DNA from 2 places in the Streptomyces afghaniensis genome. Region 1 is predicted to be linked to the other one. Evidence: riboswitches for the same ligand, from Rfam matches in the RefSeq annotation. Region 1 holds a riboswitch; the other holds the start of a gene.
What was found. A riboswitch is a leader RNA that binds a small molecule or an ion and turns the genes downstream of it on or off. The one in region 1 is predicted to bind glycine.
Positions count from the first base shown of each region.

Region 1 (4,410 bases):
CGGTCCCTCATCCAGGTGCCCACCGGGTCCTCCGCCACGTCCAGGAGGACCAGGTTGACCTGCCAGGGGGCCGGGCACCGGGTCACGGCTCGGGACAGAGCCTCCAGGGGGAGGGCCCGCAGGTCGCCCTCCCACTGGGAGAGTTCGACGCCCACGAACATCACCGGGTCGGCCGTCTCGATCTCGGCGAGGCAACGGCGGGCGGTGAGGACGACGCCGACGGCCTCGAACTCGGCGGAGGCGGCGGCGAGGAAGTCCACCGGGTCGTCCTGCCAGTCGGGCTCGAAGAGGCGGACCCGGCCGCCGCTCGCGGGGCCGTCCAAGGGGGTCCGGCCGGCCCGGCACAGCTCGGCCACGGCGGGCGGCGGGAGCGGGATGCCGACCACACCGCCCGGGTTGACGGCTATCCCGGCGTGCGGGGGCAGGCCGCGGGCGAACTCCACGGCGGGCGCGATCGTGTACGACATGTGGGAGCCGACGACCTGGCGGAACTGCTCCTCGGAGCTGAACACCGGGACGTACGCCTGGCCCTCGATCTCGATGCCGGGCAGGTCGAGGGGACCGCTCTGCGGGCCGCCGCCGTTCGGCAGGGGGATCCAGACGAAACTCCGGCCGAGCACCTCGACGATCCGCCCGCCGGCCGACGGCCCGGCGCCGAGGGAGGCCGAGAGCACCTCCTCCAGTTCGTTGCCGGGCCATCCGCCGTGCGGGTGGGTCTGCGTGTGCGCCGGGAAGTCCGCGGAGAAGTCCGCCGGGAAGTCCATCTGCCTACCGCCTGCCTGGAACCACTGCTGTGGCTCAAAAGGCTAGCGGCTCATCGGCCCTCGGCGGTCAGCCCGTGAAGCCGATCCGGCGCAGGGTGCCCGCCGCGTCCCGGTCGACGAGGATCGCCGAGCCGCAGCCCGCGGGCAGTTCGCCCCGCTCCACGGAGCGCAGCAGGCGGTTGGCCGCCGCGCGGTGGCGCAGGAACGCGTACCGCGAGACCCCCCGGCCGCGGTCGCGCTGGCCGGCCAGGGCCTCCTCGGGCGTGACGTCGAGCATGAGCAGATGCAGGGTGCCGCCCCGGCGGCGGGCCTCGCGGGCCAGCCAGCGGCGGACCCAGGCCTGGGTGCCGCAGTCGTGCACGACGACGCCCTCGCCGCCGCGCAGGGCGCGGCGCAGCCCGGCGTAGTGGGCGAGGCGGACGAGCGGGCGGTAGACCCCGTACGGCAGGAAGCGCGGCATGCGGCTGTCCCAGCGGTCGCGGGTGTCCTGGGAGTCGATGCGCCGGCCGGGCACGGTGCGCCGCATCAGCGTGGACTTGCCACTGCCGGGCAGGCCCGTGACCACGACGAGGTCGCGGGGGCCGAAGAGCAGCGCGTGCGGGCCTCGGCCCTCGCGCTCGCGCAGATCGCGGACGACCGGCACCGGCAGCGGGCCGCAGGCCGCCCGTGCCGGAGCGGCCGGCTGCCCGGGCAGCGCGACGCCCGATGTCGTGGCGTACGCGGTGGTCCTGTTCACCGTGATCGTCCTCCCCTGGGGCCAGGTACTTCAGTCCCATCCCCGCCGAGTGTAAAGAGAAGGTAATGCCCGATGTCTCTGGTTTTAGTCCTCTTCCCGCAACAGCCCTGCTACAGGTGGTGCCCCTGCCGCCGCGCGACGATGCGTGCAATGATGTGCGCGCCAACTGCATACCGGCCGTTTGAATCCGCGCGGGAGAGTCCCCAGCACCGCTGACGCTGGGGCGCCGAAGGAGCAAGTCCCTCCCTTGAATCTCTCAGGCCCCGTTACCGCGCGGGCGAGGCACATCTGAAAAGCGGGCCGTTTCCTGTCGTCGAGACGACGGGTGCGGCTCCACCCAAGGTGCAAGCCGTGTCCCGTGTGGTCATGGCGAACCTCTCAGGTTCCGATGACAGATGGGGAGGAACGACCTCGCCCGTCATTGCCCTGGGAGACGACCGACTGTGAGCAGTACAGGAGAACTCCGTCACACCGCGCTCGATGCCCTGCATCGTTCGCTCGGCGCGACGATGACCGACTTCGCCGGCTGGGACATGCCCCTGCGCTACGGCTCCGAGCGCGACGAGCACAACGCCGTGCGCACGAAGGCCGGGCTCTTCGACCTCTCGCACATGGGCGAGATCACCGTCAGCGGTCCGCAGGCCGCCGCCCTGCTCGACTTCGCCCTGGTGGGCAACATCGGCGGCGTGAAGCCGGGCCGCGCCCGCTACACCATGATCTGCCGGGCCGACGGCGGCATCCTCGACGACCTGATCGTCTACCGGCTCGCCGAGACCGAGTACATGGTCGTCGCCAACGCCTCCAACGCCCAGGTGGTCCTGGACGCGCTGACCGAGCGCGCCGCCGGCTTCGACGCCGAGGTGCGCGACGACCGGGACGCCTACGCGCTGATCGCCGTACAGGGCCCGGAGTCGCCGGGGATCCTGAAGTCCCTCACCGACGCCGACCTCGACGGGCTGAAGTACTACGCCGGGCTGCCCGGCACGGTCGCGGGCGTCCCGGCCCTGATCGCCCGCACCGGCTACACCGGCGAGGACGGCTTCGAGCTGTTCGTGAAGCCGGAGCACGCGGTCGAACTGTGGCAGGCGCTGACCAAGGCGGGCGAGGGTGCCGGGCTGGTCCCGTGTGGGCTGTCCTGCCGCGACACGCTGCGCCTGGAGGCGGGCATGCCGCTGTACGGGCACGAGCTCTCGCGGGAGCTGACGCCCTTCGATGCCGGGCTCGGGCGGGTCGTGAAGTTCGACAAGGAGGGCGACTTCGTGGGCCGCGCGGCCCTGCGTGAGGCCGCGGAGGACGCGAACCACGAGCCGCGCGTCCTCGTCGGACTCGTCGCCGAGGGCCGCCGGGTCCCGCGCGCCGGGTACGCGGTGGTCGCCGGCGGCGAGGTGATCGGCGAGGTCACCTCCGGCGCCCCCTCCCCCACGCTCGGCAAGCCGATCGCGATGGCCTACGTCGACGCTGCGCACGCCGCCCCCGGCACGCCCGGCGTGGCCGTGGACATCCGGGGCAGTCACGAACCGTACGAGGTCGTGGCGCTGCCGTTCTACAAGCGCCAGAAGTAGACACTGGCCGTCGGGCCGCACCGGCGGTCCCCGGCACATCGCGCTCACCAGCAGTCCCCTTCATCAGCACTCCCGCGCGTACAGGAGAATCCAGGCCATGAGCAACCCCCAGCAGCTGCGTTACAGCAAGGAGCACGAGTGGCTGTCGGCCGCCGAGGACGGCGTCTCGACGGTCGGCATCACGGAGCACGCGGCCAACGCGCTCGGCGACGTGGTCTTCGTCCAGCTCCCCGAGGTCGGTGACACCGTGTCCGCGGGCGAGACCTGCGGCGAACTGGAGTCGACCAAGTCGGTGTCCGACCTCTACTCCCCCGTCTCCGGTGAGGTCACCGAGGTCAACGAGGACGTCGTGAACGACCCGTCGCTGGTGAACTCGGCCCCCTTCGAGGGCGGCTGGCTGTTCAAGGTGCGGGTCGCCGAGGAGCCGGGCGACCTGCTCTCCGCCGACGAGTACACCGCGTTCTCCGCCGGCTGAGGAGTCGTAGCCGTATGTCCGTCCTGAACACCCCCCTGCACGAGCTCGACCCGGCCGTGGCCGCCGCGGTCGACGCCGAGCTGCACCGGCAGCAGTCCACGCTCGAGATGATCGCCTCGGAGAACTTCGCTCCGGTCGCGGTCATGGAGGCGCAGGGCTCGGTCCTGACCAACAAGTACGCCGAGGGCTACCCGGGCCGCCGCTACTACGGCGGCTGCGAGCACGTCGACGTGGTCGAGCAGATCGCGATCGACCGCGTCAAGGAGCTGTTCGGCGCCGAGCACGCGAACGTGCAGCCGCACTCGGGCGCCCAGGCCAACGCCGCCGCGATGTTCGCGCTGCTCAAGCCGGGCGACACCATCATGGGTCTGAACCTCGCGCACGGCGGGCACCTGACCCACGGCATGAAGATCAACTTCTCCGGCAAGCTCTACGACGTCGTCGCCTACCACGTGGGCGAGGACGGCCGGGTCGACATGGCCGAGGTGGAGCGGCTCGCCAAGGAGTCCAAGCCGAAGCTGATCGTGGCCGGCTGGTCGGCGTACCCGCGGCAGCTGGACTTCGCGGAGTTCCGCAGGATCGCGGACGAGGTCGGCGCGTACCTGATGGTCGACATGGCCCACTTCGCCGGGCTCGTCGCGGCGGGGCTGCACCCGAACCCGGTGCCGCACGCGCACGTGGTCACCACGACCACCCACAAGACGCTGGGCGGCCCGCGCGGCGGTGTGATCCTCTCCACGGCCGAACTCGCCAAGAAGATCAACTCCGCTGTCTTCCCCGGTCAGCAGGGCGGTCCGCTGGAGCACGTGATCGCCGCCAAGGCGGTCGCGTTCAAGGTCGCGGCCTCGGAGGACTTCAAGGAGCGCCAGCGCC
Region 1 is NZ_JBIRGJ010000012.1:297,441-301,850, forward strand. It holds gene ACH4G3_RS39705 (enhanced serine sensitivity protein SseB) at 1-764, opposite strand, end outside; gene ACH4G3_RS39710 (AAA family ATPase) at 832-1,500, opposite strand; glycine riboswitch at 1,683-1,782, shown strand; glycine riboswitch at 1,783-1,905, shown strand; gene gcvT (glycine cleavage system aminomethyltransferase GcvT) at 1,896-3,062, shown strand; gene gcvH (glycine cleavage system protein GcvH) at 3,160-3,537, shown strand; gene glyA (serine hydroxymethyltransferase) at 3,552-4,410, shown strand, end outside.

Region 2 (4,410 bases), on a different contig from region 1:
GGGATCGGTCGGGCTCGCCGCCTCCAAGATGCTCGCGAAGATCGCCTCGGAGCAGGCCAAGCCGGACGGACTGGTGGTGATCGAGCCGGGGTCCGAGCGGGCGATGCTCGGGCCGATGTCGGTGCGGACGCTGCCGGGGGTCGGGCCGGCGACGGGCGACCATCTGCGACGGGCCGGGATCACCACGATCGAGGAGATCGTCGAGGCGGGCGAGGACGAGATGGTCCGGCTGCTGGGAAAGTCGCACGGGCACGGGCTCTACGCCATGGCGCTGGCGCGGGACGACCGGCCTGTCGTGGCGGAGCGGGAGACGAAGTCGGTGTCGGTCGAGGACACCTACGACGTGGACATCCACGACCGGGTGCGGGTCGGTCTCGAGGTGCAGCGACTGGCCGACCGGTGTGTGCGGCGGCTGCGCGGGGCCGGGCTGTCCGGGCGGACCATCGTGCTCAAGGTGCGGCGGTACGACTTCTCGACGCTCACCCGCTCCGAGACGCTGCGCGGGCCGACCGACGATCCCGGGGTGATCCGCGAGGCGGCGGCCAGACTGCTGGACTCGGTCGACACGACGGGCGGTGTGCGGCTGCTCGGGGTGGGCGTCAGCGGGCTCGCCGACTACACGCAGGAGGATCTCTTCGCGCAGGCGGCGGGGGAAAGGACGGAGGCGGAGGGGCCCGTCGAGGTGGACGCCGTGGCGCCGGCCGAGGAGCAGCCGGCGCTCGCCGAACGGCGGTGGCCCGCCGGGCACGACGTACGGCACGCCGTGTTCGGGCACGGGTGGGTGCAGGGCAGCGGTCTGGGGCGGGTCACCGTGCGGTTCGAGACGCCCGGCTCGGAGCCCGGGCGGGTGCGGACCTTCCGGGTCGACGACCCGGACCTGGAGCCGGCGGATCCATTGCCCCTGGTCTTAACGGGACCGGAAGCGGGCGTACGGGCCGGCGACCCCGCAGCAGTTCGCGGAGTGGCCGGCGGCGCCGGTGGGCTTCAGGCCGTCTCGTCCGTGCCCGCCAGCTTGCCGAAATCGCGGTCCGGGAGCGGGGGAGGCGCGGCGACGTCGAGGCCGTAGTGGTGGTAGAGCTGGAGTTCCTGTTCCGGGGAGAGGTGGCGGCCCACGCCGAAGTCGGGGGCGTCCTTGATCAGGGCGCGGTCGAAGGGCACGTGGAGGGCGCCGTCGATCAGTTCACTGGGCTCCAGGGGGACGAACGCGTCCCTGCTGAACAGGCCGGTCCGTATCGCCGCCCACTCCGGCTCGCCGGTGGCGTCGTCGAGGTAGACCTCGTCGATCGTGCCGATCCTGGTTCCGTTGCGGTCGAACGCCTTGCGGCCGATCAGGTTGCGCGGATCGATATCGGTTCGCACGGGCCCTCCACATGGTCGCAACTCATCCGTAAGCACAACAAAACGGCACAATCGCAGAGGTGGCCACTCGAAGGTTCGTGCGTTGGCCGCGCTGGTACGCTGGCAGCGGCTGCTGACCCCGTGCGGGAGAGTCCTCCAGACATCATCGGAGGCGCCGAAGGAGCAAATCCTCCCCGGAATCTCTCAGGCTCACGTACCGCACGGACGAGGTCACTCTGGAAAGCAGGGCGGGTGTCGACGGCTTCCGCTCTCACCGACGGTGAAAGCCGGAGGCCTTCGGGCGATCCGGTGAAGCTCTCAGGTCGAGATGACAGAGGGGGAGGCCGTCCGGGTACCCGTGCCGTGGTGCCCCTCGAAGGTCGTGTCGACCAGGAGGCCTCCGTAATGACCGCCCACCGCATTCCGCTCTCCGAGCTCGAAGAGGCAGTTCCCTTCGAGCAGCGCCACATCGGCCCCGACCACGAGGCCCGCGCCAAGATGCTCGCGCAGGTCGGCTACGGCTCGCTGGACGAGCTCACGGCCGCAGCGGTCCCGGCCGTGATCAAGAGCGCCGAGGCACTGGACCTGCCGGGCGCCCGCAGCGAGGCCGAGGTGATCGCCGAGCTGCGCTCCCTCGCCGACCGCAACCAGGTCCTCGGCTCCATGATCGGACTCGGGTACTACGGCACGTTCACCCCGCCGGTCATCATGCGCAACGTCATGGAGAACCCCGCCTGGTACACCGCCTACACGCCGTACCAGCCGGAGATCTCGCAGGGGCGGCTCGAGGCGCTGCTCAACTTCCAGACCATGGTCGCCGACCTCACCGGACTGCCGACCTCCGGTGCCTCCCTGCTCGACGAGGGCACCGCGGCGGCCGAGGCCATGGCGCTGTCACGGCGTCTCGGCAAGAACAAGAAGGGCCTGTTCCTGGTCGACGCGGACGCGCTGCCGCAGACCATCGCCGTGATCCAGACCCGGGCCGAGCCGACCGGCGTCGAGGTCGTCGTCGCCGACCTCGCAGAGGGCATTCCCGCCCAGATCGCCGAGCGCGAGATCAACGGCGTGCTGATCCAGTACCCGGGCGCCTCCGGGGCCGTACGGGACATCAAGCCGGTCATCGACCAGGCGCACGAGCTCGGGGCGCTCGTCACCGTCGCCGCCGACCTGCTCGCGCTGACGCTGCTGAAGTCGCCCGGTGAGCTCGGCGCGGACATCGCCGTCGGGACGACCCAGCGCTTCGGTGTGCCGATGGGCTTCGGCGGTCCGCACGCCGGTTACATGGCGGTCAAGGACAAGATGGCGCGCAGCCTGCCCGGGCGGCTCGTCGGCGTGTCCGTGGACGCCGACGGGAACAAGGCGTACCGGCTGGCGCTCCAGACGCGTGAGCAGCACATCCGCCGGGAGAAGGCCACCAGCAACATCTGCACCGCCCAGGTGCTGCTCGCCGTCATGGCCGGCATGTACGCCGTCTACCACGGGCCGGAGGGCCTCAAGGGCATCGCGCGGCGCACCCACCGGTACGCCACGGTGCTCGCCGCCGGGCTCGCCAACGGCGGGGTCGAGGTCGTGCACGGGTCCTACTTCGACACGCTGACCGTGCGCGTCCGGGGCCGGGCCGCCGACGTCGTGGCCGCCGCGCGGGAGAACGGGGTCAACCTGCGACTCGTCGACGCCGACCATGTGTCCATCGCCTGCGACGAGACCACCACGCGGGCCCAGCTGCGTGCCGTATGGGCCGCATTCGGTGTCGAGGGGGTCATCGAGGCGCTGGACGCGGCCACCGAGGACGGTCTTCCGAACGCTCTCCTGCGGACCGACGAGTACCTGGCGCACCCCGTCTTCCACCAGCACCGCTCCGAGACGGCCATGCTGCGCTACCTGCGCCGGCTGGCCGACCGCGACTACGCCCTCGACCGGGGCATGATCCCGCTGGGCTCCTGCACCATGAAGCTCAACGCGACCACGGAGATGGAGCCGGTCACCTGGCCCGAGTTCGGGCAGCTGCACCCCTTCGCGCCCGCCGAGCAGGCCGGGGGCTACCTCACGCTCATCCGTGAGCTGGAGGACCGTCTCGCCGAGGTCACCGGGTACGACAAGTTGTCCCTCCAGCCGAACGCCGGGTCGCAGGGCGAGCTGGCCGGTCTGCTCGCCGTACGCGGGTACCACCGGGCCAATGGGGACGAGCAGCGCACGGTGTGCCTGATCCCGTCGTCCGCGCACGGGACCAACGCCGCGAGCGCGGTGATGGCGGGCATGAAGGTCGTCGTCGTGAAGACCGCCGACGACGGCGAGATCGACGTCGAGGATCTGCGGGCCAAGATCGAGCAGTACCGCGACGAGCTGTCGGTGCTGATGATCACGTACCCGTCCACGCACGGCGTGTTCGAGGAGCACGTCTCCGAGATCTGCGCCCAGGTGCACGAGGCGGGCGGGCAGGTCTACGTCGACGGGGCCAACCTCAACGCGCTCGTGGGGCTCGCCAAGCCGGGGCACTTCGGCGGTGACGTCTCGCACCTGAACCTGCACAAGACCTTCTGCATCCCGCACGGCGGCGGCGGTCCCGGCGTCGGTCCGGTGGCGGTGCGGGAGCACCTCGCGCCGTACCTGCCGAACCACCCGCTCCAGCCCGAGGCGGGCCCGGAGACGGGGGTCGGTCCCATCTCCGCGGCGCCGTGGGGTTCCGCCGGCATCCTGCCGATCTCCTGGGCGTACGTCCGGCTCATGGGCGGCGAGGGGCTGAAGCGGGCCACGCAGGTGGCGGTGCTCAGCGCCAACTACATCGCCAAGCGCCTGGAGCCGCACTACCCGGTGCTCTACACCGGCCCCGGCGGGCTCGTCGCGCACGAGTGCATCATCGACCTGCGGCCGCTGACCAAGGCGACCGGGGTGAGCGTCGACGACGTCGCCAAGCGGCTGATCGACTACGGCTTCCACGCGCCGACGATGTCGTTCCCGGTGGCCGGGACACTGATGATCGAGCCGACGGAGTCGGAGGATCTGACCGAGCTGGACCGGTTCTGCGAGGCGATGATCGCCATTCGTGGGGAGATCGAGAAGGTCGGCTCCGGC
Region 2 is NZ_JBIRGJ010000005.1:9,628-14,037, forward strand. It holds gene ACH4G3_RS18745 (DNA polymerase IV) at 1-1,066, shown strand, start outside; gene ACH4G3_RS18750 (PRC-barrel domain-containing protein) at 985-1,359, opposite strand; glycine riboswitch at 1,473-1,568, shown strand; gene gcvP (aminomethyl-transferring glycine dehydrogenase) at 1,744-4,410, shown strand, end outside.
Region 2: another riboswitch for glycine. It lies ahead of gcvP (aminomethyl-transferring glycine dehydrogenase); the one in region 1 lies ahead of gcvT (glycine cleavage system aminomethyltransferase GcvT).